DNA from 2 places in the Thermomonospora sp. CIF 1 genome. Region 2 is predicted to be linked to the other one. Evidence: riboswitches for the same ligand, from Rfam matches in the RefSeq annotation. Region 2 holds a riboswitch; the other holds the start of a gene.

Region 1 (14,844 bases), on a different contig from region 2:
CCTCCAGCGGGTGGACGCCCGGCCCGTCCAGCCCGTACCGGGCCGCCGACCACACCGCCGCCGCGCACACCTGGTCGTCGACGCGCGGCGCCTGCCGCCCGGCGGCCAGGTCCCACAGCGCCCGGCGCACCAGGGCGCGGGTCAGCGCCGCCTGCAGCACCGCTTCGTCCACGGTGCCGGCCGCGTCCGCCACCCGCACCTCCACCGTCGGCAGGTGCGGGGAGGGACGGGCCAGCCAGAACGTCATCGCCGGGTCGGCCAGCACCCCGCCGTCCACCAGGCGCTGCACCCGCCGGTCGAACTCGGCCGCGTCGGCGGACCACGGCGGCACTCCCGCCCCCGGGAAACGGGACTGCTCCACGATGCGCCAGGAGGCGTGGCCGCTGTCGCGTCCCCGGTCGAAGGGGGAGTTGACCGACAGCGCCAGCAGGGTCGGCAGCCAGGGCCGCAGGTGATTGACCACGGCCACGGCCGTCTCCCGGTCCGCCACGCCCACGTGCACATGGCAGCCGCAGCACTGGTACCCGGCCACGACCCCGGCGTACATCCGCCGGATCCGGGCGAAGCGTTCACCGGGGCCGGGCGGGGGATCGGGGCCGGGCCGCACCGGCGTGCCCGTCGACACCAGGCGGGCGCCCTCCGCCGCGGCGGCCGCCGCCAGCCGGCCCCTGCCCTCGCGCAACTGGTGCCGCAGGGAGCGCAGCGTGGTGCACACCCCCGTGGCGGCCTCGACCTGGGTGCTCGCCAGCTCGGGGTGAAAACGCGTCCCGGACGAAAGCGGATGCCGCCCGGCCCGTGCCAGCACCCGCGCGGCCCGCGGCACCGTCGCCCCGGTGACCGGGTCGACCAGGAGGAACTCCTCCTCCACCCCCAGCGTCACCCCGGATCCCGCCGCGACCGCTGCCACGCGTCCTCCCTGCCGTGCGGTGACTCGGCAGGCCCGTCCTACCCGCACCCCGCCCGGTCACGCCCGCGCCGATTTTGACCCGGTACGCCGTTAATCCGGCTGGGCCGGGGTAGGGGAAGCGTCCGGCCGAGGAAGCCGGGGCAAGCTGACACCGCAGGGAGGGAACCCCGCCATGACGGACGTTTCACGCCAGGGACTGCAGCCCGGCGACGAGCGACCGATTCTGACCAACCGCCAGGGACACCCGGTCCACGACAACCAGAACCAGCGCACCATCGGCGCCCGCGGCCCCGCCACGCTGGAGAACTACCAGTTCCTGGAGAAGATCAGTCACTTCGATCGCGAACGCATCCCCGAACGGGTGGTGCACGCCCGCGGCATCACCGCCTACGGCTACTTCGAGGCCTACGGCACCTGGGGCAAGGAGCCCATCAGCCGCTACACCCGCGCCAAGCTGTTCCAGGAACCCGGCAAACGCACCGACGTGGCGGTCCGCTTCTCCACCGTGATCGGCGGGCGCGACTCCGCCGAGACCGCCCGCGACCCGCGCGGCTTCGCCGTCAAGTTCTACACCGAGGACGGCAACTGGGACCTGGTCGGCAACGACCTGGCGGTGTTCTTCATCCGCGACGCCATCAAGTTCCCCGACGTCATCCACGCCCTCAAACCCGACCCGGTGACGTTCCGGCAGGAGCCGAACCGGATCTTCGACTTCATGTCGCAGACCCCCGAGAGCATGCACATGCTGGTCAATTTGTTCAGCCCGCGCGGCATCCCCGCCGACTACCGGCACATGCAGGGCTTCGGGGTCAACACCTACAAGTGGGTCAACCAGGAGGGCCGGACGCACCTGGTCAAGTACCACTGGATGCCCAAACAGGGCGTGCGCAGCATGACCGAGGAGGACGCCGCCGCCGTCCAGGCCCGCGAGCTGGGCCATGCCACCAGGGATCTGCAGGAGGCCATCAACCGGGGCGACTACCCCGAGTGGGAGCTGCTGGTGCAGATCATGAGCGACGCCGAGCACCCGGAGCTGGGCTTCGACCCGCTGGACGACACCAAGGTCTGGCCGGAGAACCAGTTCCCGCCGCTGCCGGTCGGCCGGCTGGTGCTCAACCGCAACGTCTCCAACTTCTTCGCCGAAAGCGAGCAGATCTCCTTCGGCACCGGGGTGCTGGTGGACGGCCTGGACTTCTCCGACGACAAGATGCTGGTGGGGCGGACCTTCTCCTACAGCGACACCCAGCGCTACCGGGTCGGCCCCAACTACCTGCAGCTTCCGGTCAACCAGGCCAAGAACGCCCAGGTGCGCACCAACCAGCGCGATGGCCTGATGACCTACTTCGTCGACGCCGCCGGGGAGAACCCGCACGTCAACTACGAGCCGTCCATCACCGGCGGGCTGCGCGAGGCGCCGCGTCCCCTGCACGAGGAGCAGGGCCCGGTCATCACCGGGCGGCTGACCCGCAAGCGCATCCCGCTGACCAACGACTATGAGCAGGCCGGGCAGCGTTACCTGCTGATGGAGCAGTGGGAACGCGACGACCTGGTCGGCAACTTCATCACCAACCTCTCCCAGTGCGACCGGCCCATCCAAGAGCGCATGGTCTGGCACCTGCTGATGTGCGAGGACGAGCTGGGCCTGCGGGTCGGCGAGGGCCTGGGCATCACGCCCGAGGACGTCAAGGACCTGCCGCCGCTGCCCACCCAGACGCTCAGCGACGCCGAACGCGAGCGCATGGCCAACCTCGGCAAGAACGGGCCGCGCGACGTCAGCGGGCTCAAGATGACCCACTGCGTCCCCAACGAGCGCGCGCAAGTGACGTACGCCGGGTAAGGGAGGCCGGGTAGGCAAGACACGCGAAGGAGCGCCCAGGACGCCGCGCCGGTCCTGGGCGCCCCTCGCCGTCGCGATGCATGCGGCGCCCCCGCCGCGGGGACCAATGCGATATCGGCCTTTTCAGCACGCGGCCCGCGGCCCCGAGCGGTCCGCGCGGCACCGGGCAGGGGGTTGAAGAGGCGCACCGAAGAGTCGGGGGACTGGGGGGTCCGATGCCAGGCAAGGCGATGGTCTTCGCGCCGATACCGCTACTGAGCGTGACTGTTGATACGCGTGAGGAGATGCCCGACATCCGGCTGCGCGCCGAGGGCCCGGGATGCCGGCAGACCCGGGTGCTGGCCGCCTTCGGCGTCTCCACGGTGCTGTGCGGGTGCTTCGGCGGGGAGAGCGGGCCGGTGCTGCGGCAGCTGCTGGCCGAAGAAGGCATCGAATGCCGGGCGGTGCGGCGGCCCGGCCGCAACGGCACCCGCGTCCGCGAGCAGGGCGCCGGCACGATGCGCACCGTCGCCGAGTCCCCGGGCGATCCGCTGACCCCCCAGGAGGCGGACCGGCTGCGCGCGGCCGCGCTGGAGGCCGGGGCGCGGGCGGACGTGTGCGTGCTGACCCAGGAGGCGGACCCCGCCGCGGTGCCCCCCGGCCTCTACCGCGGGCTCACCGGCGACCTGCGCGCCCGAGGGGTGCGCGTGGTGGCCGCGTTGAGCGGCGAGGCGCTGGCCGCCGCGCTGACCGGGGGAGTGGACGTGCTCTGCCTGGACCAGCGCCGGCTGCCCGTCGGCCCGGGCGGTCACGCGGCCCATGCCGGGGTCGGTGACCTGGTCGCCGCGATGCGGCGGCTGCGCTCGCGCGGCGCCGGCACCGTCGTGCTCCGCCGCGCCGAGCGGCCCGCGCTCGTCCTGATCGGCGAGGACGTGGTCGCCGTTCCCGCGCCGGTGCCGCCCGGCGGCACGGCGGCCGCCGGCCTTTGCGGCGACCGCCTCATCGCCGCGATCGCCGCCGGCCTGGCCACCGGCCTGCCGGAAGAGGACGCCGTCCGGCTCGGAGTGGCCGCCGGGACGCCGCACAGCGACCGGCCGGAGGCGCCCAGCGGCATGGATCCGGAAACCGCCCGGCAGCTGGCCGGGCGGGTGGAGCTGCACGAGCCCGCCCTGGAGGAGACCCCGGGCGGGTCCGGCGCGTTCTGGTGACCTGCGCCGCAGGGCCCGCCGAGGGCCGGACGGCGAGCGGGCGGCGGAAACCGGGGCGGTGCGATGACCCGGGACCGCCCGGAAACGGGCGCCGCCCTTCGAAGCCGCAGAGTGCTCCTTGAAAAGGGATCAATGGCTGCACATGCCGATCTCGGCACTCTGGATTTGGCGTGAGTTGCTGACGAGTACACACCGTGTGTTGTGATCAGTCAAGAGCCGGGACGGCATTGTGAGGTTCCCCGATAACGACCGGGAGCTGTCGCCGATGCCATTGTTCACCGTGACAGGGGAACCGGTCTGCATGGTGACGTGATGTGGTCCGGCCGGGAAGGTGCGCAAAGGCCGGCGCGGGCGCTTGCGGTGGGGCGGCCGGCGGGACGTAAAAACTGAAAAAATCTCCCGCCGTCCTTCTCTCGCTCCACCAGATGGCTGATGACCTGCGGTTTCGTCCCTCAGATCCGGGGCGGGCGAGCCGGTGCCATAAAGAGTTTTGCCCGCCGGAGGCGCTGATCGCCTTGCGGACCTGCGGCGTGCCCGGGGATTCTCTTCCTCGGCCGCACGCCCGCCGGAAGGGAATTCATCGGTTATTCACCCTGGTCCGCGACCGCGGCTCCGGGGAAGATAAAGGTCGGCGGTCGACGGTTTCCTGGAGTTGTGATGACACAGCAGGCCGAAGGACCGGGGGCAATTCTGGACGATGTACTGCGTACGGGGCCTTTTGACCGTGCGCTTCATCTGGCGATCCAGGCGCGGGGGCTGAGCCTGGAACGCCTTCACGCCCGGCTGCGCCACCGGGGGGTGCGCGTCAGCGTGGCCAGCCTCAGCTACTGGCAGCGCGGCCGCTGCCGGCCCGAACGCAGCCAATCCCTGCGGGCGGTGGAAGCGCTGGAGGAGATCCTGGAGCTGCCGGCGGGCGCCCTCATCGGGCTGCTCGGCCCGCGGCGGCCGCGCGGCCGCTGGCTGAGCCACGCCTCCGGCGACGCGCTGAGCCCCCGCGATGTCTGCCCCGCCTATTCGGGGCTGCGCGACCTGCTCGGCGAGCTGGCCGTGCCGCTGGACGACCAGCTGGAGACCCTCAGCCACCATGAGATCTTCACCGTGGGCCCCGACCGCGGGGAGCGGTCGGCCCGGTCGCGGATCGTCTTCCGGGCCCGCCGCGACGGGGTGGACCGGCATGTGGCGATCCACCACTGCCAGGGCGGCCCCCCGCCCGAGGACTTCAGCAGCGAACTGTGCCGGGTGGGACGCCGCCGCATCAGCCGGGACGACGGGCTGGCCGCGGTGGAGCTGCTGTTCGACCGCCCCCTGGCGGCGGGGGAGACCTACGTGGTGGAGTACGAGTTCCGCTGCGGCGACGGGCGGCCCGAGGTGCGCCGCTATGTGCGCGGCTTCCGCTTCCCCACCCGCGAGTACCTGCTGCAGGTGCGCTTTGCGGACGGGGCGACGCCCCGGCGCTGCTTCCGGGTCTGGCAGCCCACCGTGGGAGCGGCCTGCACCGACCGCCAGGAGCTGCGGCTGACCACGTGGAACTCGGTCCACCTGCTCGAACACGGCATGCGGCCGGGGATGTACGGCATCCGCTGGGAGTGGGCCTAGCCTCCGCAGCGGGCGGCCTGCGGCAGCCAGCGGCGCAGCCGGTCGTCGGTGAGGTTGGCGCCGCAGGCCACGGTGCCCACCGACAGGCCGGCGAAGGCCGCCGGATCGGCCAGCACCGCCGCCGCCCCGGCCGCCCCGGCCGGCTCGGTGACCAGCCCCAGCGTCCGGTGCAGCAGCCGCATCGCCGCCACGATCGCCTCATCGGGCACCACCACCACATCGTCCACGCAGCGCCGCATGACCTGCAGGGCGTAGGGGATCGGCACCCGCACCGCGATGCCGTCGGCGATGGTGTCGGCCGTGGGAGTGGTGATCAGCGCGTGCTCGTGCCAGGAACGGGCCATGGCGGGCGCGCCCTCGGCGGCGACCGCGATCACGCGCGTGCCGGGCCAGGCGTGCTTGATCCAGGTCCCCACGCCGCCGGCCAGCGCCCCGTTCCCCAGCGGGACGAGCAGCACCTCCAGCGGGTCGGCGACCTGGCGGGTGAGCTCCCAGGCGATGGTGCCCGCCCCCTCGGCGATGCGCGGCTCGTCCCCGTCGGTCACCAGGCGCCCTCCACCGGCCCGGGCGTGGGCGATGGCCCGCGCCCGGGCCTCGTCGAAGTCCCGGCCGCCCAGGCGGACCTCGGCGCCCAGGCGCCGCATCGCCGCCACCTTCACCGGGCTGGCGTTCTCGGCGGCGAAGACGGTCAGCGCCCGGCCGCGGCGGCGCGCCGCGTACGCCATGCCCTGCCCGAAGTTGCCCACCGAGGCGGTCACCAGCGGCTCGGTGTCATCCGCCGGCAGATGCGCCATGAACCAGTCGGCGCCCCGGCCCTTGAAGGAGCGGATGGGATTGCCGGTCTCGTCCTTGACGACGGCCCGCCGCACCCCCAGCGCCTTGGCCAGCTCGGCGCTGTCGTGCGCGGGGGAGCCGGTGAACACCGGGTCGATGGCACGGGCGGCTCGTTCGATGCCCTCGGCGGTCGGCAAGGGCCGGCGGGACGGCGGCAGGTCGCGCATGCCTCCAGACTAGTGACCGAATGTGCACAGAAAGTGTGCATACTATGCTGATCGCGCAATGAACGTGCATGAACGGCCTTCCGGACGGTGAAACATCGACCTGGACGACATCGACCGGCGGATCCTGGCGCTGATCCAGCGGGACGCCCGCCTCACCGCCGCCCAGATCGGCGAGCGGGTGGGCCTGTCGGCCTCGGCGGCGCACCGCCGCCTGCAGCGGCTGTGGCGGAGCGGGGTGATCGAGGCTCAGGTCGCGGTGGTCAACCCCAAACTGGTCGGCCGCCCGCTGGTGATGATCGTGGGGGTGGAGATCGAGCGGGAGCGGCCGGAAGACCTGCACGAGCTCAAACGCTGGCTGGCCGCCGAGCCGGCCGTGCAGCAGGCCTGGTACGTCACCGGCGAATCCGACTTCACCCTGGTGATCACCGCCCGGGACGCCGAGGACTACGACGCGTTCATGCAGCGCCTGGTCGCCGAGAACCGCAACGTCCGCCGCTTCCGCACCAGCATGGCGCTGTCCACCCTCAAACGCGGACTGGCCGTCCCCGTGGAGGAATAGATCCTCCGACCCGCCGCCCCGGAAAAGCCGCAGTGCGCCCGCGGCGGTCGCCGCAAGGTCAGCGCAGCGGCGCCACCGGGCCGTCCGGACGCTGCCGGCGGGCGCCCACCACCGACTCGGTCAGCTCGGCCACCTCCTGCTCCGGCAGCCGCCGGTACCCGTCGGCGGTGACCGTCGCGATGGTGGGGAAGATCCGCCGGGCCAGATCGGGGCCGGCGGTGGCCGCATCGTCCTCGGCGGCGTCATAGAGGGCCTGCACGCACACCGCCGCCGCCTCCGCCTCGGTCAGGTCCGGCCGGTACAGCTTCTTGAGCGCGCCGCGGGCGAACGGGGAGCCGGACCCTTCGGCGTGGAAGTCCCGGGACTCCTGAGGCATCCCGGTGATGTCGTAGTTGTAGATGCGGCCGACCCCGGCGTCCAGGTCATAGCCGGCGAACACCGGCACCACCGCCAGGCCCTGCATGGCATGGGCCAGATTGGCCCGGATGACGGCGCCCAGCCGCCGGGCCTTGCCCGGCAGCGACAGCTTCGCCGACTGCAGCTTCTCGTAGTGCTCCAGCTCCACCTGCAGCAGCCGGATCATCTCCAGGGCCAGGCCCACGGTGCCGGCCATCGCCACCGCCGAGTGCTCATCGGCCCGGTGGACCTTCTCCAGGTCTTTTTGCGCGATCAGGTTGCCGGAGGTGGCGCGCCGGTCACCGGCCAGCATCACCCCCTCCGGGTAGCGCACCGCCACGATCGTCGTGCCGTGCGGGATGTCCGGCATGGGGTGCGAGCCGTCGCGGACCCGGTTGACCGGCAGCAGCTGCGGCGCGGTCCGGCTGAGCAGCTCGACGAAGGACGCCGTGCCGACGGCGAAGAACTCCGCGGGCAGTCCCTGCCCCCGCTCCCGCTCTGTCATCGCTGCCCCCTTCGTCGTGGTCGCCGTGCGCTGATCCCGATCTTTGCACGGCCGGGCGGGTCACCGCACACGGCGCGACGAACGCGATCTTCGGCCGTGAATCCGTGGAGCGCGGACGCGCCGCCTGAGCAGGGGCGGCACCGGCCGGCCTCGGGAATGCGAAGTGAACACAGAGTCATCAGTTGTGGGCAATACGCTTAATTTTTCGCCCTTGCCGGGCCGGGTCTCCTTAATGACGATTTGACAAGGGTCAAGGGCAGTTCAACCCTCTCCACCCACACCCGCAGGAGGCACCGTGAGGATGAGACCCGTCCGCCTGGCCGCCCTGGCCGCAGCCGCCGCGACGGCGACGGCCACAACCCTGCTGACCGCGCCGGCGGCCACCGCCGCCCCGGCGCCGTCCGACCCGGGCCGCCTGGCCGCCACCCTGGCCGAGCGTCTCGGCTCCCGAAGCGCGGGCTCCTACTACGACAACGCCCGCGGCAAGCTCGTGGTGACCGTCTCCGACGACGCCGCCGCCCAGACCGTCGCCCGCGCCGGCGCCCTGCCGCGCCGCGTCGCCCGCAGCGGCGCCGAGCTGCAACGGATCATGGCCGACTTCGACCGTTCCATCGACGTGGCGGGCACCGCCTGGGCCATCCAGCCGGCGTCCAACCAGGTGGTGCTGACCCTGGACGCCACCGTCACCGGCGCCGAACTGGCCAAGGTGCGCGCCATCGCCGCCAAGTACGGTACCGCCGTGCGCATCGAGCAGGTCTCGGGGACCTTCCGCACCACGATCGCCGGCGGCCAGGCCATCTACGCCTCCGGCGCGCGCTGCTCACTGGGCTTCAACGTGCGCGACAACAGCGGCAACCTCTACTTCCTGACCGCCGGTCACTGCACCAACATCTCCTCGACCTGGTACGCCAACTCCAGCGGGACCACCGTGCTGGGCACCCGCGTCGGCACCAGCTTCCCCGGCAACGACTACGGCATCGTCCGCTACACCAACACCGGCATCGCCAAGCCCGGCACCGTGTACCTGTACGGCGCCGGCGAGCAGGACATCACCTCCGCCGGCAACGCCTACATCGGCCAGTCGGTGCGCCGCAGCGGCAGCACCACCGGCGTGCGCAGCGGCATCGTGACCGCCCTCAACCAGACCGTCCGCTACGCCGAGGGCACCGTGTCCGGCCTGATCAGGACGACGGTGTGCGCCGAGCCGGGCGACAGCGGCGGCCCGCTGTTCGCCGGCACCACCGCGCTGGGGTTGACCTCCGGCGGCAGCGGCAACTGCCTGTGGGGCGGCACCACCTTCTTCCAGCCCGTCACCGAACCGCTGAGCGTCTACGGCGTCAGCGTCTACTGAGAACGGATCCGCCGGACCCGGCCGGCGGTTCCACCCTGTCGTTCCCGAAGACCACGGCCGGAGACCAGGCCATGGCCCGCGGCGCCACCGGGCGTCCGCGCGGCACGGCGGGGTGCGCCCTGCTCGGGGCGCACCCCGGCAGGTAGATCCGCCCGCCGGAGGCGGTGAACTCCTCGGCCTTGGCCCGCATGCCCTCCCGGAGGGCCTCTTCCTCGGTCAGCCCTCGCTCCCGGGCGAAGCGCCGCACATCCTGAGTGATCTTCATCGAGCAGAAGTGCGGCCCGCACATCGAGCAAAAGTGCGCGGTCTTGGCCGGGGCGGCCGGCAGGGTCTCATCGTGGAAGGACCGGGCGGTGTCGGGGTCCAGCGACAGGTTGAACTGGTCCTCCCAGCGGAACTCGAACCGGGCCTCCGACAGCGCGTCGTCCCAGGCCTGCGCCCCCGGGTGCCCCTTGGCCAGGTCGGCGGCGTGCGCGGCGATCTTGTAGGCGATCACCCCGGCCTTGACGTCGTCCTTGTTGGGCAGCCCCAGGTGTTCCTTGGGGGTGACGTAGCACAGCATCGCGGTGCCGTACCAGCCGATCATGGCCGCGCCGATCGCCGAGGTGATGTGGTCATAGCCCGGCGCGATGTCGGTGGTCAGCGGCCCCAGGGTGTAGAAGGGGGCGTCGTCGCACAGCTCGCGCTGCAGGTCCACGTTCTCCTTGATCTTGTGCATCGGGACGTGGCCGGGCCCCTCGTTCATCACCTGGGTGTCGAACTCGGCGGCGATCTTGGTCAGCTCCCCCTGGGTGCGCAGCTCGGCGAACTGGGCCTCGTCGTTGGCGTCGGCGATGCACCCGGGCCGCAGCCCGTCCCCCAGCGACCAGGTGATGTCGTAGGCGGCGAAGATCTCGCACAGTTCCCGGAAGTGGGTGTAGAGGAAGTTCTCCTTGTGGTGGGCCAGGCACCAGGCCGCCATGATCGACCCGCCCCGGGAGACGATCCCGGTCTTGCGCCGCGTGGTCAGCGGGATGTACCGCAGCAGCACCGCCGCGTGCACCGTCATGTAGTCCACGCCCTGCTCGGCCTGCTCGATGACGGTGTCGCGGAAGACCTCCCAGCTCAGGTCGGCGGGGTTGCCGCCGACCTTCTCCAGCGCCTGATACAGCGGGACGGTGCCCACCGGCACCGGGGAGTTGCGCAGGATCCACTCCCGGGTGGTGTGGATGTCCCGCCCGGTGGACAGGTCCATGACCGTGTCGGCGCCCCAGCGGATCGCCCAGGTCATCTTGTCCACCTCCTCCTCGATGGAGGAGGCCACCGCCGAGTTGCCGATGTTGGCGTTCACCTTCACCAGGAAGTTCCGCCCGATGATCATCGGCTCCAGCTCGGGGTGGTTGACGTTGGCCGGCAGCACCGCCCGCCCGGCCGCCAGCTCCTGGCGCACGAACTCCGGATCCACGCCCTCGCGCAGCGCCACGAACTCCATCTCCGGGGTGATCTCCCCGCGCCGCGCGTACGCCCGCTGCGTCACCGCCTTGCCGGTGGCGCGGCGCGGCCTGCGCGGCGGGAAGGCCCCCTGGTCCCGCAACGGGTCCGAGGACCTGCGCCCGTCGTCTTCGGGACGGACGGGCCGCCCGTCGTATTCGGCGGTGTCGCCGCGTTCGGCGATCCACTTCGCCCGCAGGGCGGGCAGTCCGCGCCGCACGTCCACCTGGTAGGAGGGGTCGGTGTACGGGCCGGAGGTGTCGTACAACACCAGCGAGTCGCCCGTGGTGAGCACCACCTCGCGCATCGGCACCCGGATGTCGGGACGGGATGCGCCGGTCAGGTAGGTCTTTCGGGCAGCGGACACTGAGGCTTGCGTCATGGCGATTCGACTACTCCCTACGCCGGCATTACCCGGTCAGGTTCCAGCGGTCAGCGGCCGTCTCAGCCGCACTCTCAGCCCGGTTCGCCAGGCTCCCGCGCTCGTCCGCCCCAGACGTTAACCCGCCTCCGCCCCGTTGCCGCAAGGCCCGGTCATCAGGTATAGGAGGGCGGCCAGGGTGCTGCCGGCGCCGATCTGGCCCCGGGCGGCCAGCTCCGGCACCCGCTCCAGCGGAACCCACTCGATCCGCTCGGCCTCCACGTCGGTCGGCTCCCCGACACGCACCGCGCCCTCGGCCCGGAAAATGTGATGAACGCCATCCGTCAGGCCCGGAGAGGGGCGGATGTCCAGCAGATGATGGAGCGGTCCGGGCCGCCAGCCGGTCTCCTCCAGCAGCTCCCGGGCCGCGGTCTCGGCGGGGTCCTCGCCCGGCTCCACACGTCCCCCGGGAATCTCCCAGCCCCAAGAGTCACTGATGAAACGATGCCGCCAGATCAGCAGCGCCCGGCCGCGGTCGTCGAGCGCCACCACGCCCGCCGACGGGCGCACCCGCACCAGGTGGTGCTCGAAGCGACGGCCGTCGGGAAGCTCCACATCCGCCACGCGCAGGTCCACCCACGGACTGCGGTAGATGGACCGTTCTCCATGCCGCCTCCACTCCATGGGGCAGGACGCTACCGAGGCCGAGCACAATCCGGCAGGTAGGGTCAGGATCATCGGGACGGGAGGTGAACGGGGTTGGAGGTACGGGCCGATCCGGCCGAGGGGCGGGCCGGAGGGGCCGCCGACCGCATCTGGACGGTGCCCAACGCGCTGAGCCTGGCCCGGCTGCTGGGCGTGCCGCTGTTTTTGTGGCTGGTGCTGGCCGGGCACGACACCTGGGCGCTGGGCCTGCTGGTGGGCGCCGGACTGTCGGACTGGCTGGACGGCCGGCTGGCCCGCGCGCTGGGCCAGACCAGCCGGCTGGGCGCGCTGCTGGACCCGGCCGCCGACCGCCTGTACATCCTGGCCACCCTGGTCGGGCTGACGATGCGGGAGATCATCCCGCTGTGGCTGACCCTGCTGCTGGTCGGCCGCGAGGCGGCCATCACCCCGATCGTCCCGGTGCTGCGCAGGCTCGGTTACAACGGCACGCTGCCGGTGCACATGGTGGGCAAGGCGGGAACGCTGTGCCTGCTGTACGCCTTCCCGCTGCTGTTGCTGGGGGACCACTCCGGCGCGGTGGCCACCGCGGCCCGGGTCTTCGGTTGGTCCTTCGCCATCTGGGGAACGGCACTGTACTGGTGGGCGGCCGTCCTCTATTGGGTCCAGGTGCGGCAGCTCGTGCTGGCCGACCGCACCGGCGCCGGACCGCCGGGCGTCCCGCCGGGCGGCTCCGGCGCGGACCCCCGAACCTCGGCCGGCTGACCGAAGGGAGCGCGACACGCCCATGAAGGCCGTTGTGATGGCGGGCGGGGAGGGGACCCGGCTGCGCCCGATGACCGCCAACCAGCCCAAGCCGCTACTGCCGGTCGTCAACCGGCCGATCATGGAACATGTGCTGCGGCTGCTCAAACGCCACGGCCTGACCGAGACCGTGGTCACCGTGCAGTTCCTGGCCGCGCTGATCCGCAACTACTTCGGCGACGGCGAGGAGCTGGGCATGTCGCTCAGCTACGCCACCGAGGAGGTGCCGCTGGGCACCGCCGGCAGCGTCAAGAACGCCCAGGACGCGCTGCGCGACGACCGCTTCCTGGTCATCTCCGGGGACGCCCTGACCGACATCGACCTGACCGACATGGTGCGCTTCCACAAGGAGAACGGCGCACTGGTCACCATCGGCCTCAAACGGGTGCCCAACCCGCTGGAGTTCGGCATCATCATCGTCGACGAGGCCGGCCGCATCCAGCGCTTTCTGGAAAAGCCCACCTGGGGGCAGGTCTTCTCCGACACCGTCAACACCGGCATCTACGTGATGGAGCCGGAGATCCTCGACCACGTGCCCGCCGGCGAGGTCGTGGACTGGTCCAGCGACGTGTTCCCCAGGCTGCTGGCCGAGGGCGCCCCCCTGTACGGGTACGTCGCCGACTGCTACTGGGAGGACGTCGGCACCCACGAAAGCTACCTGAAGGCCCAGGCCGACATGCTCTCCGGCAAGGTCGACGTGGAGATGGACGGCTTTGAGGTCTCCCCGGGCGTGTGGATCGCCGAGGGCGCCGAGGTCGACAGCGACGCCATCCTCAAAGGCCCCCTCTACATCGGCGACTACGCCAAGGTCGAGGCCGGGGTCGAGCTGCGCGAGTTCACCGTGCTGGGCAGCAACGTGGTGGTCAAGGAGGGGGCGTTCCTGCACCGGGCCGTGGTGCACGACAACGTCTTCATCGGCCCGTCGGCCAACTTGCGCGGCTGCGTCGTCGGCAAGAACACCGACGTGATGGCCGGCGCCCGCATCGAAGAGGGCGCGGTCATCGGCGACGAGTGCGTCATCGAATCGGAGGCCTACGTCTCCAACGGCGTCAAGGTCTACCCGTTCAAGACCATCGAGGCCGGCGCGGTGGTCAACACCAGCGTGATCTGGGAGTCGCGCGGCCAGCGCCACCTGTTCGGCCCGCGCGGGGTCTCCGGCCTGGTCAACGTGGAGATCACCCCCGAGCTGGCGGTCCGGCTGGCCAGCGCCTACGCCACCACCCTCAAAAAAGGCGCCACCGTGGTCACCGGCCGCGACGCCTCCCGCGCCGCCCGCACCCTCAAACGCGCCGTGATCAGCGCGCTGACCGCCAGCGCCATCAACGTCCAGGACCTGCAGGCCTGCGCGCTGCCGCTGGTGCGCTTTGAGACCGCCCGCGAGGACGCCGGCGGCGGCATCTACATCCGCACCACCCCCGGCGACCCCCAGGGCGTGGACATCCTCTTCCTGGACGCCGACGGCGCCGACCTGTCCTCGTCCGCCCAGCGCAAGCTGGAGCGGGTCTTCGGCCGCCAGGAGTTCCGCCGCGCCTTCCCCGGCGAGATCGCCCAGCTCGGCTACCCGGCCCGCACCCTGGAGACCTACACCCGCGACCTGCTGAGCCGGGTGGACCAGCGCGGCGTCCGCGAGGCCGGGCTGAAGATCGTGCTGGACTGCGCCGGCGGCACCGCCTCGCTGGTGCTGCCCGCCCTGCTGGGGATGATGGGCGTGGACGTGCTGACCATGAACAACCGGCTGGATGAGGCCAACCCCACCGAGACGCTGGCCGAGCGGATGCGCGACCTGCAGCGGCTGGGGGAGCTGGTCTCCTCCTCCCGGGCGGCCTTCGGCGCCCGCTTCGACCCGGTCGGCGAGCGGCTGTCGCTGGTCAACGAGAACGGCGAGCTGATCGACGACGAGCGGGCGCTGCTGGTGTTCTTGGACCTGGTGGCCGCCGAGAGCCACGGCGGGAGGGTGGCGCTGCCGGTCACCACCACCCGCGTGGCCGAGCAGGTCTGCCGCTTCCACGGCGTCCAGGTGGAATGGATCTCCACCTCCCAGGACGCGCTGACCAAGGCCGCCGCCGCACCCGGCGTCGTCTTCGCCGGGGACGGCCGCGGCGGGTTCGTCTTCCCCGAGTTCAGCAACACCGTCGACGGGATCGCCGGGTTCGTCCGCCTGGTCGGGCTGGTGGCCCGCACCCGGCTGACCCTCTCCCAGATCGACG
Region 2 (14,844 bases):
CCGTGGCCATGCCACCTCGGGCGATCCGGGACTCAATGCGGTAGCGCCCGTCGAGCAGCTGCCCGACGAGGGGATCGGCAACCGTGGTGTCCATCGCAGTGAGTGTACGGGCGTTTGGGTCCGCGCCTCATCAGCCCGTGGTATGAAGTACGAACGGGGGCTTCCGTCCCGCCGGTTCTGCGGGCCGGTCAGGGCGCGCTGAGGCCCTCCCAGGGTGAGGACGCCTGGGCGTAGCGGCGCTTGGGAATGCGCCCGGCCAGGCGGGCCAGCCGCCCGGCCTGGACGGCGTGCCGCATCGCGACGGCCATCGCCACCGGCGACTGCGCCCGGGTCACCGCGGTGGCCAGCAGCACCGCATCGCACCCCAGCTCCATGGCCAGCGCCGCGTCGCTGGCGGTGCCCACCCCGGCGTCCAGGATCACCGGGACGTTCGCCTGCTCCACGATCAGCTCGATGTTGTGCGGGTTGCGGATGCCCAGCCCCGAGCCGATGGGGGACCCCAGCGGCATGACCGCCGCGCAGCCGACCTGCTCCAGCCGCCGCGCCAGCACCGGGTCGTCGTTGGTGTAGGGCAGCACCGTGAACCCCTCGTTCACCAGCCGCTCGGCCGCCTCCAGCAGCTCCACCGGGTCCGGCAGCAGCGTGTGCTCGTCGGCGATCACCTCCAGCTTGACCCAGTCGGTGCCCAGCGCCTCGCGGGCCAGCTTGGCGGTCAGCACCGCCTCCCCGGCGGTGAAGCAGCCGGCGGTGTTGGGCAGCACCGCGATGTTGCGGCGGCGCAGCACATCCAGCACCGAGCCGCGGGCGGCCGGGTCCACCCGGCGCATCGCCACCGTGGTCAGCTCGGTGCCGGAGGCCACCAGCGCCTCCTCCAGCACCTGCATGCTGGGCGCCCCGCCGGTCCCCATGATCAGCCGGGAGCCGAACGTCCGCCCGGCGATCACCAGCGGATCCCGGGCCGCCCCGGTGGCGATGTCCGCCGGGTCCGGTGCGCTCGTCGTGGTCACCTTCATCCTCCCTGCACCGCGGTCAGCACTTCGACGCGGTCGCGGTCGCGCACCGCCGTGTCGGCCCACTGCCCGCGGCTGACGACCTCGCCGTTGACCGCCACCGCGACCCCGGTCGTGGCCGCGGTGACCGACGCCACCACCTCCGCCACCGTGGTCCCCTCGGGCAGCTCCCGCTCCCGCCCGTTGACGGTGACCTTCACGCCCTCGCCTCCCCTGCGAACCGGTCGGCGGTGAACGGCGCGGCCTCGGGGGGCACCGTGCCGTCCACCAGGATCTCGGCCATGACGTCCGCGGTGATCGGGGTCAGCAGCACCCCGTTGCGGAAGTGCCCGGTGGCCAGGAACAGACCCGGCAGCGCGCTGGCGCCCAGCACCGGCGCGTTGTCCGGCGAGCCGGGGCGCAGCCCGGCCGACACCTCGGTGAACTCCAGCTCGGTGACGCCGGGCAGCAGTTCCCGGGCGTCCCGCAGCAGCTGCCACAGGCCGCCGGCGGTGACGGTGGTGTCAAAGCCCATCTCCTCCTGGGTGGCGCCCACCACCAGCTCGCCGTCCTCCCGAGGGACGAGATAGATCGACGAGCCCCGCACCACCCCGCGGGTGGTGCGCTCCAGGAAGGGGATCTTCGACCGCAGCCGCAGCACCTGGCCCTTGACCGGGCGCACCTGCGGCACCACCCCCTCCGGCAGGCCCTGCAGGTCGCTGCTCCAGGCCCCGGCGGCCAGCAGCACCATGTCGGCGCGCAGCTCCTCGCCGTCCTCCAGCCGCACCCCGGCCGCCCTGTCGCGCTCCACCAGCAGGTGCGTGGCGCGGCGGCGGACGATGCGCACGCCCTCCTTCTCGACGGCGGCCAGCAGCGCGGCGGTCAGCCGGCGCGGGTCGATCGAGCCGTCCTCGGCGGCCAGCAGCCCGCCGCGCACCGAGGGCGCCAGCATCGGCTCCAGCCGGCGGCACTCGCGGCCGCTCAGCGCCTCCACCGTCAGGCCCAGCGACTGCTGGAAGCGCCGCAGCTCCTCCAGGAACGCCAGGTCGTCGGAGTCGAAGGCGACCTGCAGCACCCCGTCGCCGCGGTACCCGGTGCGCCGCCCGGAGACCTCCTCCAATTCGGCCACGAAGGCCGGGTAGCGGTCCCGGGAGGCCAGCCCCAGCCGCAGCAGCGGCTCCTCCCCGTAGGTCACCTCGCTGACGGGGGTGAGCATCCCGGCGGCCACATGGCACGCCCCGCTGCCGGGCGCGGGATCGGCCACGGTCACCGTCGCTCCCCGGGCCGCCACCCGCCAGGCGGTGGCCAGCCCGATCACTCCCGCCCCGACGACCAGCAGGTCGCCGGGCCCGTCGGGGGTCGGCATCGGCATGCTCCCTTCGCCGGCATGATCCGGATCAGGTCCTGGCGGTCGGCGGCCCGTTCAGCCGCCCTCTCAGCCCGGTCGCACCGGGCTCCCGCGCTCGTCGCCCCTAGCCTATGCGTCCCGCTACCTCCCGGTTTGACCACCCCAAAGCATGTAAGTGCACGGGTATTAAGGTTTGCCTCCATGGAGCGCGTCATTGTGGTGGGCGGCGGGCTGGCCGGGGTCCGCTCCGTCGAGGCCCTGCGGGCCAAGGGGTATGAGGGCGAGCTGACCCTGGTGTCGGCCGAGCCGCACCCGCCGTATGACCGGCCGCCGCTGTCCAAGGCGGTCCTGATGGGCGACCAGGAGGAGACCACGGTCGACGCCGACTGGACGGCGCTGCGCTGCCGGCTGCTGCTGGGCGAGCGCGCCGGCGGCCTGCGCCTCGGCGAGGAGGGCGGCACGCTGGCGACCACCGCCGGCGACCTGCCGTTCGACGGGCTGGTCATCGCCACCGGCGCCACCCCCATCACACTGCCCGGCGACGGCCCCCAGCACGTGCTGCGCACCATCGACGACGCCCGGCGCCTGCGCTCGCAGCTGCGCGAAGGCGCCCGGATCGCGATCGTCGGCGCGGGCTGGATCGGCGCCGAGGTGGCCACCGCGGCGGCGGCCAAGGGCTGCGCGGTCACCGTCGTGGAGGCCGCCGACGCCCCGCTGGCGGGCCCGCTCGGCGCCGAGCTGGGGGCGCACACCGTCCCCTGGTACGCCGAGGCCGGCGTGGAGCTGCGCACCGGCGCCAAGGTCGCCTCCGTCGAGCCCGGCGCCCTGGTGCTGGCCGACGGCGACCGCATCGCCGCCGACGCGATCGTGGTGGGCATCGGCGTGCGTCCCGACCTCGGCTGGCTGGCGGGCTCGGGCCTGGAGGTGGACGGCGGCGTGGTCACCGACGAGACGCTGCGCACCGGTCACCCGCGGGTCGTGGCGGTCGGCGACTGCGCGTCCTGGTGGTCGCGGCGGTACCGGCGGCGGATGCTGGTGGAGCACTGGGACACCGCGCTGAACGCCCCCGACGTGGCGGCCGCGACCCTGCTGGGCCGGCCGGCCGTCTACGACCCGGTGCCCTACTTCTGGTCGGAGCAGTTCGGGCGGATGGTGCAGTACGCCGGGCACCACCCGATCGCCGAGCGCCTGGTCTACCGGGGCGACCCCACCGAGCGCCGCTGGGCCGCCTGCTGGTTCACCGGCGACCGCCTGGAGGCGATCTTGACCGTTGACCGGCCGCGCGACCTGGTGCAGGCCCGCCGGCTCATCGCCGAGGGCGCCCGGCTGGACGCCGCGGCCGTGGCCGACCCCGATACACCATTGCGCAAAGCAGTTCTCACCTGATGGTTTCAGAAGTGTGCGGGAGTGGTAGGCCAGGTGGCGTGACGCAGATGCAAGCCACAATGGAAAGCAGGCTCGACGCACACACCGACGCGCTCGTCGGGGAATGGCTCACACTGCAGGAGGCCGCCGAGAGGCTGGGCCTCAACCTCAGCCGGACCAAGCAACTCATCCGCGACCACAAGCTCCTGGGCGTCCAGCGCGAGGGCACCATCATGGTCCCCGCCGCCTTCATCCGCGGCGGGCAGATCCTCAAGGGCCTGCCGGGCACGCTGACGCTGCTGTCGGATGCCGGCTATGACAGCGTGGAGACCCTGCGGTGGCTGTTCACCGCCGACGACACCCTGCCCGGAACCCCCGTGCAGGCGTTGGCCGAGAATCGGGGGACCGAGATCCGCCGCCGCGCCCAGGCGCTGGCGTTCTAGACGGGCCGCCCCTTAAGGCGGCCCGGGAGGACCCCGTACATTGCCGACTCATCTGTTGTCCGATCGCGCCGTAGCGCTGCGGGCCCGGCTGGACCGGGCCCGCCTCTACCTGTGCACCGACGCCCGGGAGCGCCAGGGCGACCTGCCGGAGTTCCTCGATGCGGTGCTGGCCGCCGGGGTGGACATCGTCCAGCTCCGCCAAAAGGGCCTGGAGGCCCGCCAGGAACTGGAGTACCTGGAGGTCTTCCGGGACGCCTGCGACCGGCACGGAGCGCTGCTGGCGGTCAACGACCGCGCCGACGTGGCGTACGCGGCGCGGGCGGATGTGCTGCATCTGGGACAAGGCGACCTGCCGGTGCCGTACGCCCGCCGGATCGTGGGGGAGGACGTGCTGATCGGGCGGTCCACCCACAGCGACGAGCAGGCCGGCGAGGCCTCCGCCCAGCCCGGTGTGGACTACTTCTGCACCGGGCCGGTGTGGGCCACCCCGACCAAGCCGGGCCGTCCCGCGGCGGGGCTGAAACTGGTGGAGTACGCCGCCTCGCTGCGCGCCGGACGGCCCTGGTTCGCCATCGGCGGCATCGACGCCGGCAATCTCGACCGGGTGCTGGAGGCCGGTGCCCGCCGCATCGTGGTGGTCCGGGCGATCACCGAGGCCGACGACCCGGGCGCGGCCACCGCCGAACTGGCCCGCCGGCTGCGCCAGGCGCCGCCGCTGTGACCGATCTCACCGCCGGCCATCGGCGGCTCCTTGCGCCGGTGGCCGGCGGGAAAAGGAGGATCGGTCGTCGACCGCTCACCGGATGTCCGACAATTGACCCATGACGATCAGCCCTGACGAGGAGCGCCCCGTCGACCTGGTCGACGACGACGAGCTGGAGATCCTGCCCGACCAGACCGTCGATGACACCGACACCGGCTGGGGCCGGTGGCGGGACGACGATGACGACTCACGGCTGCTGGAGGAACGCCCCCCGCACTGGTGAGGATCCGTCCGATCAGACCCCGGGCAGCAGCACTCCCACGGTGAAGCCGGCCGTCACCACCACGGCCAGGGCCACCATCATCCGCCACCGATAGCGCGGGATGCCCTGCGGGCGGGGCCGGGGCGCCGGCGGCCGGCCCTCCCGCAGCGCCCGCACCAGCTGGGCGGCGGTGGGCCTGGCCGCGGGGTTCTTGTCCAGGCAGCCGAGCACCAGGGAACGCAGCGGCTCGGGCGTGCCGCCCAGCTCCGGCGAGCGGGCGACGATGCGGCGCATGACCGCCGCATCGGGTCCCGAGCCGAACGGGGGGCGCCCGGTCGCCGCGTAGACCATGGTGGCGCCCCAGGCGAAGACGTCGGCGGGCGGCCCGACCGGCTCGTCTTCGATCTGCTCGGGCGCCAGGTAGGCGGGGGTGCCGGCCGGGCCGGCAGCGCGCAGGGTGCGAGCGACGCCCAGTCCGATGACCTTGGCGCCGCCCCGGGCCAGCAGCACGTGCTCGGGTGTGAAGTTGCGGTGCACCAGGCCGGCCCGGTGGACGGCGGCCAGCGCCCGCGCGGTGCGCAGGGCCACCTTGTGCAGCCGCTCCTCCGGCAGCGGGCCGCGCTCGGCGACGACCTGCTGCAGCGAAGGGCCGGGCACGTACTCGCTGATGATGTAAGGGCGGTCGCCGCTCACCCGGGCGGCCAGGACCCGGGCGGTGTACGGCCCGGGCACCTGCCGGGCCGCGGCCACCTCCCGGGCGAAGCGGTCGCGGGCGCGGAGCCCGGCGCCGCGCCCTGCGCGCAGCACCTTCACGGTGACCAGTTCGCCGTCCTTTCCGCGGCCCAAATAGACCACGCCCTGCCTGCTCTCACCGAGCCTGCCCAGCAGCAGGCGGCCGCCCAGGCGGCGCGGGTCATCGGGGCTCAGCGGGGCCGTTTGCGGTTGCACGGCACGCTCCGGGTACGGGTTCGGACGAGGACGGACGATCTTTACCGGCTCTTTGTACCGTGTCGGCCCGCCCGATGTGCGGTAAAACGCACAGTAAAACGCCTGTCAAGGCATCGAATGCCGCTTCGTCTCACCGGATCCGGCGGCACGTGCCGGATGTTCGGGACAGGCGTGAGCCTCCGGTGACGCCGCCAGGGCGTCACCGGTTCGATCGGCCCGTGCTCGTCCAGGCCGCCGGAGACCCGCCGCATCGCTCACGGGATCTTTTTCACCACGCGACCCAAGGGCGCCGCGGCGGGAGCCCCGGGGGCGTCCGCTTGGGTCAAGGCATCGCCTTTGATGGCGATACCCCGGCTGCGGCCTGCGCGGACAAGGCGTTGAAAAGGCCCACCTCGCCTGCGGGCCGCTCAGACCCGGCGGGCGGTGGCGGCGACCGCCAGCTCGGCCAGGGCCTGACGGGCGTCGGAGGCGATCGGCGCGGACCGCAGGGCCTCATAGGCCTGCTCGGTGTAGCGGTCGATCAGCTCCTCGCAGGCGGCCAGCGCCCCGCTGCCGTCGATGATCGAGCGCAGCTGCGCGATCCCCTCGGCGTCCAGCTCCGGGTCGCCCAGCCGGCTCTCGATGAACTCGGCCTCGGCGGGGGTGGCGCGCTCCAAAGTGAAGGCCACCAGGACGGTGCGCTTGCCCTCGCGCAGGTCGTCCCCGGCGGGCTTGCCGGTCTCGGCCGGGTCGCCGAACACCCCCAGCACGTCGTCGCGCAGCTGGAAGGCGATGCCCAGCGGGCGCCCGTAGGCGCGCAGCGCCTCCACCACCTCCGGGGTGCCGCCGGCCAGCTCGGCGCCCATGTGCAGCGGGCGTTCGATGGTGTACTTGGCGCTTTTGAACTCCACCACCGTCAGCGCCCGCTCCACCGTGCCGGCGCCGCGGGCGCTCTCCAGCATGTCCAGGTACTGGCCGCAGATCACCTCGGTGCGCATCAGGTCGAACACCGGGCGGCCGCGGCGCAGCGCCTCGGTGTCCAGCCCGCTGGTGTCGAACATCTCCGCCGACCAGGCCAGGCACAGGTCGCCCAGCAGGATCGCCGAGCCCTCGCCGAAGGCCGCCGCGCCGCCCCGCCAGCCGTGCTCGCGGTGCATGGCCTCAAAACGGCGGTGCGCCGACGGCTGGCCGCGCCGGGTGTCGCTGGCGTCCATGACGTCGTCGTGGATCAGCGCGCTGGCCTGCAGCAGTTCCAGCGAGGCCGCGGCGGCGGCGATGCCGGTGGCGGCCTCGATGTCCTCGCCACCGGCGGCCCGCCAGCCCCAGTAGCAGAACGCCGGGCGCAGCCGCTTGCCACCGGCCAGCAGCGCATCCAGCGCGCTGAGCAAAGGTGCCAGGTCATCACTGATCGCCAGCACCCCCGGACGCTGCCGATCCACGAAGGACAGCAGCGCGTGGTCGATTTCCTTGCGAACACGGCCAGCGGACATATCGATCACCCTAGTGAACCGGAGACGGGTGTTCTCACTCAGGTCGGGCCGAGCACCCCAGTTGACGACCGTGCCGCCCCGACCTGTCGATCATGGTCATTATGAACGTCAAGATGGAACGATCCGCAATAGCGGAAAGTGGGTTATTTCCCGCAACTGCCGATTCGACGATCCTCACACCTTACGGACAGGTCACGATGTGGTTTTTCTACGGGTACATTCCTGATCCGCTGCGGTGAGAACGCCGGCCGCCCGCCCCGTCCCCGCCGTGCGGGGCCGCGGGCGGCCCGAGACAGGTTCTGAAGATCGCACTAGCCTGGAGGGATGCGTCCTGTGTTGCCTGACCGCCCGCCCACCATCCGCGAGCTGCTCGCCGCCGGCGGCAAGTCGTTCTCCTTTGAGTTCTTCCCGCCCAAGACCGAGACGGGCATGCGCAACCTGTGGCGCACCATCCGGCAGCTGGAGGCGCTGCGGCCGACGTTCGTGTCGGTCACCTACGGCGCCGGCGGCGGCACCCGCGACAAGACCGTCGAGATCGTCGAGCGGATCGCCACCGAGACCACCCTCACCCCGGTGGCGCACTGCACCGCGGTCAACCACTCCGTCGCCGAGCTGCGCCACCTCATCGGCAGGTTCGCCGCGGTGGGGGTGCGCAACATCCTGGCGCTGCGCGGCGACCCGCCGGGCGACCCCACGGGGGAGTGGGTCAAGCACCCCCAAGGGGTGGAGTACGCCGCCGACCTGGTGCGCCTGATCCGCTCGGCCGGCGACTTCTGCGTGGGCGTGGCGGCCTTCCCCTACCGGCACCCGCGCTCGCCCGACGTCGAAAGCGACACCCGCCACTTCGTGGCCAAGTGCCGGGCCGGCGCCGACTACGCCATCACCCAGATGTTCTTCCGCGCCGAGGACTACTTCCGGCTGCGCGACCGGGTCGCCGCGCACGGCTGCCACGTCCCGATCATCCCGGGCATCATGCCGGTCACCCAGCTGAGCACCATCGAACGCTCCGAGCAGCTGTCGGGCGCGCCGTTCCCGCCGGAGCTGGCCGCCCGCTTCGAGGCGGTCGCCGACGACCCGGAGGCGGTGCGCCGGCTGGGCATCGAGCACGCCGCCGAGCTGTGCCAGGAGCTGCTGGACCAGGGGGCGCCGGGCATCCACTTCATCACCTTCAACAAGTCCACCGCGACCCGCGAGGTCTACGGGCTGCTGGACACCGGTGCCCACCGGCCCGCCCCGGCACCGGCCACGGCCACCGCCTGACGCGCCCCGCGTCGCGCGTCCCGGCTTTCTCGCGCTGAAGGGAGCGCCCTGCGGAAAGCCCGCCGGCCCGGCCGCCGCTGCCGTCTTATCACTCCGGGGAGACCGCCAGCGGCAGCCGGGCGCCCATCACCGCGTAGCGGGGACCGCCCCCGGGGAACTCGAAGTCGGGCAGCAGGTCGATCATCCCCACCGACCGGTAGAGCCGGCGGGCCCGGGTCTCCGGATCGCGGGCCAGCGTGGACAGCACCACGGTCCGCTCACTGCGGCCGGCGCACAGCCTGGTCAGCAGCGTCCGGCCCACCCCCCGCCCCTGGTGGGCGGGGTCCACGTGCAGTTCGGCGACCTCGAAGGCGTCCGACAGCCACTCGGCGGCAAATTGCGGGCCTCCCGCCTCGGTCAGCCCCTGGCGGACCACATCGTGCCACCACTGGCCGGGCGCCCCGTGGAAGCCGTAGGCGAACCCCAGGATCGTCGCGCCGCGCAGGAACGGGCGGCGCGTCTCGGCCACCAGCGCCCGGAACCGCGGGTAGGTGGCGTGCCGCTCCATGATCGAATACCGGCCCGGCAGCTGGTCCCGCGGCGGGTTCATCGCCGCCGCGTACACCTGCAGGATCGGGCCGAGGCGGCGCCGGAAGCCGCGCTCGTCCAGCTCGCGCACTCTGGGCCGGTCGGCCTGGTCAGCGTCGTCCACTCCGCCAGACTAGACCCGTTGGATCGTGCGGGGCGTGGCGATCAGCGCGGCGTGCAAGTCCCTGAGGATCTGCTCGGCCGCCTGCTGCAGCATCCGCCGGTTCTCCTCCAGCCGCTCGCCCCAGCTGCGGGCCTCGGGACCCAGCCAGGCGTCGGTGCCGTTGAGGGTCTTCAGCGGCGGGTCCAGCGCCCGCCGCAGCTGGTCGATGCTGCCGTAGGCGTCCCGGTAGGCGTGATAGAGCCGGGCGTACTCGGGGTTGGGCACCTCGCCCGGCGGCAGCAGCCGCGCGGTGGCCTGGTCGATGGGCGGTGGCACGGTCGGCGGCGGCGGTGGCGTCATATCGGCCTTCCGGGATGTCGGCCCTGCCGGGCCGTCGGTCTCCTCACTGCTCGGGGCGCTACCGCTGTTGCGGCACCGGCGCCAGCGGGCCCAGCAGGTCCAGCCGGTCCAGGGCCGCGTCGGTGCGGGGGCTGAAGTGGGCCTGCGACAGCACGTGAACGGCGATGTCGCGGACGCCGAGCCGGTCCGCCTCGGCCAGCAGCGCCTTCAGCCAGGCGGTGTTCATGGGCAGGTGGAAGCTGGCGGTGCCCAGCGACCGGCTGAGCGCCTGCAGCCGCTCCTCGTCCCCGGCCGCCCGCTTGATCAGCTCGGCGACCCCGGCCGGGCCGAGCCGGTCATACAGCTCCTCGGTGTAGTCCGGATCGTCGGCGGCCTGCTCCAGCCGCCGCCAGACCTCCTGGGGAATCGGCCCGCCTCCCTTGATGGCCCGTTCGATGGCCAGGGCGTCGGCACGGGCGGCCTTTTGGGCGGACGGCCGGTCGGGGAAGAGCCCGATGTCGTCACCGGCGCCCCTGGGCGTCGGTGACCTGCGCGGCGGCTCGGCCGTCCCGCCGCCCCCGTTCGCCCGCGGCACGCCCGGGGCGAACGGGGCCGCAGGGACGGCGCGGGGACCGCCCGCCGGGTCGGGGTGGGTGATGGCGTAGTTGTAGCGCCGGTGCAGCATGCCGAGCTGCTCGCCGACCCACACGCTGACCTCCTGCGCCCGCAGGTGCCCTGAGACGGGCACCCCGGGCGGCGGGGGATGGGCCTCCAGCCACCCGATGATCGCCCGGTTGGCGGCGGTCATCTGCTTGAGCAGGTGCCCCAGCGCATCGGGGTCGATCCCGCGGAACTGCGGGTCCCGTGCGGCGGGACCGCCGCGCATGCTCGCGCTCATGGCCGCTCCGATGCTGACGGACGGTTCGGGGCTCTCACCAGGCCCCAGCGGTGCGGCGGAGGGGCCGTACCGTATACGTCAGATTACGAGTGGTACGTGGCGATGACCAAGCATGCGCCGCGCTTCGGGACGGACCGGCCCTCAGGCGCCCTCCAGCGCCCGCTTCACCGCGGCCTCGTCACGGGCCACCACCGCCCGGCCGTCGTCGGTGATGATGATGGGCCGCTGGATCAGCACCGGGTGGGCGACCATGACCTCGATCCAGCGGGCCCGCTGGCGGGGCAGGTCCTTCAGCCCCAGCTCCTTGGCCACCGGCTCGTTCAGCCGGGCCACCTCCCAGGGCTCGGCGCCGATGGCGGTGAGCACCCGGTCGAGTTCGTCCGCCGTCGGCGGCCGGTCCAGGTAACGGCGTTCGGTGTAGGTCACGCCCGCCGCGTCGAGGGCGGCCTTGGCGGCGCGGCTCTTGGAGCAGCGCGGGTTGTGCCAGATCTCCATGCCGGGATTCTCTCAGGGCCGGGCGGACGCCGCGGCCCGCCCGGCCCCCGCCGTTCAGGCGCCGATGTCGGCCGGGGTGCCGCCGGTGATGCGCACCAGCTCTTCGAAGGAGGTGGGGAAGACGGTGTTGGGGTGACCGCCGGCCGCCCACACCACCTCGTGTTCGCGCAGCCAGGTGTCGACCAGCGTCCGGATCGGCGCCGGATGCCCGACCGGCGCCACCCCGCCGATCGGCTGGCCGGTGGCCTGACGGACGAACTCGGGGGAGGCCCGCCGCACCTTCCGCGCCCCGACCAGGGCGGCGGCCTTGGCGGTGTCCACCCGGTGCGCGCCGCTGGTCAAGATCAGCAGGGGGGCGTCGTCGGCGGCGAAGACCAGGCTGTTGGCGATGGCGCCCACCGGGCAGCCGAGCTTTTCGGCGGCGGCCTCGGCGGTGCGGACCGCCTCCGGCAGCTCCACGATCTGACCCTTGGCGCCCAGCTCCTTGAGGGCCGCGGCCACACGTTCGACGTTGGGATGCATGCCCAGCACCTTAAAGTCTGCGTTCACGCCCTCGGACCGGCGAATGGAACACCCGTCGCGAAGGGAATCCTTGCGGTGGGAGGTCGCGGATGGGGACACGGGCGCAGATGGCGGGATTCCTTCTGGCGGGCGGCGCCTTGGCGCTGTCCGGCTGCACGCAGGCGGGCACCACGGCGGTGAGCCGGCCCCGCCCGGCCGTGGCGACGGTCACCCCCGCCACGCCCGACCCCACGCCCACGCCCCCTCCCACGCTCAAGCCGGGCGCCCGGGGCGAGCACGTCAAGGCGCTGCAACGGCGGCTCAAGGAACTGGGGTACGCCCCCGGCCCCATCGACGGCCGCTACGGCAACCTCACGCAGATGGCGGTGTGGGCGTTCCAGAAGGTCAACCGCATCAAGGTGAGCGATACGGTCGGCGAACGGATGTGGGCGGCCCTGGAGAACCCCAAGGCGCCGCGGCCGGTGTCCAAGCGGCGCGAGCCCGAGCGGGTGGATGTCGATCTGCGCCGCCAGTACCTGGTGGTCTACAAGGCCGGGCGGCCCGTGCTGATCTCTCACATCTCCTCGGGGTCGGGGGAGCACGTGCTGACCCCCACCGGGGACTTCCGCACGGGCCGGCGCGTCTCCGGCTGGGAGACCTCGCCGCTGGGACGGCTGTACAACCCGGTCTACTTCTACGGGGGCATCGCCTTCCACGGGTCGCTGAGCGTCCCCCGCTATCCGGCGTCGCACGGGTGCGTGCGGCTGCCGATGAACGTCGCCGAGGAGTTTCCCAAGCTCGTCGGCACCAACGTCCCGGTGCACGTGCGCCGTCCCGAGTGAGTTGTCCGGTTTTGTCAGACCCGGCTGGTGTACTGGGTCCCGCCATCGGCGAGCCGGGGCGTCCTCTATGGATGACCTGGTGAAAGTCGGTGTTCGAACGTATTGACGAACTGTGATGCGGGCGGTTTACTGAGAGTGCATCGAACTTGTGTTCGATGTGGCGCGGGGCTCGCGGCCCGCGCCAAGGGCACGCCCCGCCGCCGGAGCGGCGGGGCGTGACGGCCGGGCGGAGTGAGGGGAAGCTCTCCGCCCGGCCGGCCCGGAGCCGGAAGGAGGCAGGCGCATGTCCGGATCGACAGCCGCCGGGGGCGGGGCGGACCCCGCCGCCCGCCCGGCGAGCCCGCGCCCCCGCAGCGTCCCGTCGCCGCGGTCCGGTCACACCGTGCGCGGCCAGCTGGAGGCGGCCCGCATGTGCCTGGCCGAGGCGGCCGAGGCCACCTCGCCGGCCGTCCGCTACGTGTCGGCCCACCTGGCCGCCCTGCGCGCCGCCGCGGCCGTGCTGGCCGCCCGCCGGCCGCCGGACAAGCCCCGCCGGGGCCGGCCCCGCAGCGTCTGGGTGCTGCTGCCGGAGGCCGAGCCCGCGCTGCGGGAGTGGGCCGCCTTCTTCGCCGCCGGCGCCGACAAGCGCGCCGCCGCCGAGGCCGGCCTGCCCCGCGCCGTCACCCCCCGCGAGGCCGAGGAGCTGCTGAGCGACGCGGAGGTCTTCGTCTCCCTGGTGGAGGACACCCTCGGCGTCCCCGGCCAGACCGCCCTCCCCCTCCCGCAGACCAGGGCCGGCTGATCACGGCACTCCGGGGAGCGCCTCCGGCCTCCCCGGGCCGGCATCGCCTCCCCCTCCCCTCGGGCGATGCCGGAGCCCCCCGTGTCGGCGGGGCCGCGGGCCCCTGAGCGGCCCCGCCGACACGCCCTCCCCGCGGCCCGCCTTGCTGGCTGTGCGGTGTTTCGGGAGGTAAGGGGGGTGAAGGAGGGCTTTGCCGAGGCCAGTGGGTAACGTGGCCTCGGCATGGGAGTGGGTGGACGGGGCCCGGGCGGGCGGGGCGACCGGCGGGTCGTGCCGTTGCTGGCCTTTTTGGGCGTGATGGCGTACTCGCTGTCGATGGCGGTGGTGACCCCCGCATTGCCGCTGATCCAGCGGGATCTGCAGACCTCCGCCGGAGGGGCGGCGTGGGCGCTGACGGCGATGACGCTGTCGGCGGCGGTGGGGACGCCGGTGATCGGGCGGCTGGGGGACCTGTTCGGGCCGCGGCGGGTGCTGCTGGCGGTGCTGGCGGTGACCGTGGTCGGGATGGTGGTCGCCGCGTTGGCGCGTTCGCTGCCGCTGCTGCTGGCCGGCCGGGTGCTGGCGGGAGCGGGCGGCGGGGTGTTCCCCCTGGCGTACACGATCATCCGGGAGGTGAGCCCGCCGCACCGGACGGCCTCGGCGGTGGGGCTGATGTCGTCGATGCTGGGCCTGGGCGGCGCGGTGTCCTGGGTGATCGCCGGGCCGGTCATCGACTGGTTCGGCTGGCGGTGGCTGCTGTGGGTGCCGGTGGCCGGACTGGTGCCGGGGATGGCGGCGGCATGGTGGATCGTTCCAAGGTCGACCGGGCGGACGGGGGCGCGGATCGACTGGTGGGGCGCGGTGCTCTTTGCCGCCTGGATGGTCGGCGGGCTCACCGCGCTCACCCAGGCCCCGGCCCGGGGCTGGACCGATCCGCTGCTGCTGGCCCTGCTGGCGGCGGCCGCGCTGCTGGCCGCCTGCTGGCTGGCGGTGGAGTCCAAGGTGGCCGAGCCGCTGGTGGACCTGCGGGTGATGCGCATCCGCGGGGTGTGGACGGCCAACGTCGCCTCGGTCCTGGCCGGCTATGCGCTGATGGCCGGGGGAGTGCTGTTCCCCCTGCTGGTGCAGGCGCCCGCCGGCGGCGGCTTCGGGTTCGGCGGTTCGGCCACGCAGGCGGCGCTGCTGCAGCTGCCCGCCAGCGTGGGGATGACGGTGGCGGGATTCGCCGCCGGGGCGCTGGATGTGCGGATCGGCTCCCGCACGGTGCTGCTGGCCGGGGCGTCGATGGCGCTGGCCGGATACGGGTACGTGGCGTTCGCGCACGAGGAGATGTGGCAGCTGTACGCCGCGAGCACCGTCCGCGGGATCGGCCTCGGCCTGGCGTATGCGGCGGTCGCCAATCTGGTGGTCGCCGCCGTCCCGGCCGGGCAGACGGGGGTGGCCACCGGGGTGAACACGCTGATCCGCACGGTGGGGGCGTCGCTGGGGACCCAGGCCAGCGCCGCCATCATCACCGCCTCGGCGACGGCCGGCGGCACGCCGACCGAGGGCG

What was found. Region 2 has a riboswitch for thiamine pyrophosphate ahead of thiO (glycine oxidase ThiO). Riboswitches for the same ligand answer to the same signal wherever they lie in the genome.
Region 1: it holds a riboswitch for thiamine pyrophosphate, as region 2 does, so the genes downstream of both, thiC (phosphomethylpyrimidine synthase ThiC) here and thiO (glycine oxidase ThiO) in region 2, are expected to answer to the same signal.

Annotation. Positions count from the first base shown of each region.
Region 1 is NZ_MOYN02000018.1:300,675-315,518, reverse strand. It holds gene BUE48_RS12145 (carboxylate-amine ligase) at 1-907, opposite strand, end outside; gene BUE48_RS12140 (catalase) at 1,080-2,744, shown strand; gene BUE48_RS12135 (PfkB family carbohydrate kinase) at 3,005-3,931, shown strand; gene BUE48_RS12130 (hypothetical protein) at 4,589-5,527, shown strand; gene BUE48_RS12125 (threonine ammonia-lyase) at 5,524-6,528, opposite strand; gene BUE48_RS12120 (Lrp/AsnC family transcriptional regulator) at 6,623-7,087, shown strand; gene prcB (proteasome subunit beta) at 7,146-7,988, opposite strand; gene BUE48_RS12110 (S1 family peptidase) at 8,290-9,339, shown strand; gene thiC (phosphomethylpyrimidine synthase ThiC) at 9,326-11,191, opposite strand; TPP riboswitch at 11,187-11,300, opposite strand; gene BUE48_RS12100 (NUDIX hydrolase) at 11,309-11,854, opposite strand; gene clsA (cardiolipin synthase ClsA) at 11,930-12,598, shown strand; gene BUE48_RS12090 (mannose-1-phosphate guanyltransferase) at 12,621-14,844, shown strand, end outside.
Region 2 is NZ_MOYN02000021.1:363,260-378,103, reverse strand. It holds gene pknB (Stk1 family PASTA domain-containing Ser/Thr kinase) at 1-94, opposite strand, end outside; gene BUE48_RS15000 (thiazole synthase) at 189-1,013, opposite strand; gene thiS (sulfur carrier protein ThiS) at 1,010-1,210, opposite strand; gene thiO (glycine oxidase ThiO) at 1,207-2,355, opposite strand; TPP riboswitch at 2,347-2,460, opposite strand; gene BUE48_RS14985 (NAD(P)/FAD-dependent oxidoreductase) at 2,539-3,723, shown strand; gene BUE48_RS14980 (Rv2175c family DNA-binding protein) at 3,783-4,145, shown strand; gene thiE (thiamine phosphate synthase) at 4,186-4,866, shown strand; gene BUE48_RS14970 (hypothetical protein) at 4,967-5,131, shown strand; gene BUE48_RS14965 (serine/threonine-protein kinase) at 5,144-6,058, opposite strand; gene BUE48_RS14960 (polyprenyl synthetase family protein) at 6,466-7,527, opposite strand; gene metF (methylenetetrahydrofolate reductase [NAD(P)H]) at 7,852-8,787, shown strand; gene BUE48_RS14950 (GNAT family N-acetyltransferase) at 8,876-9,478, opposite strand; gene BUE48_RS14945 (hypothetical protein) at 9,488-9,817, opposite strand; gene BUE48_RS14940 (hypothetical protein) at 9,876-10,694, opposite strand; gene BUE48_RS14935 (ArsC/Spx/MgsR family protein) at 10,836-11,189, opposite strand; gene BUE48_RS14930 (YbaK/EbsC family protein) at 11,244-11,711, opposite strand; gene BUE48_RS14925 (L,D-transpeptidase family protein) at 11,819-12,532, shown strand; gene BUE48_RS14920 (SAV_6107 family HEPN domain-containing protein) at 12,816-13,313, shown strand; gene BUE48_RS14915 (MFS transporter) at 13,536-14,844, shown strand, end outside.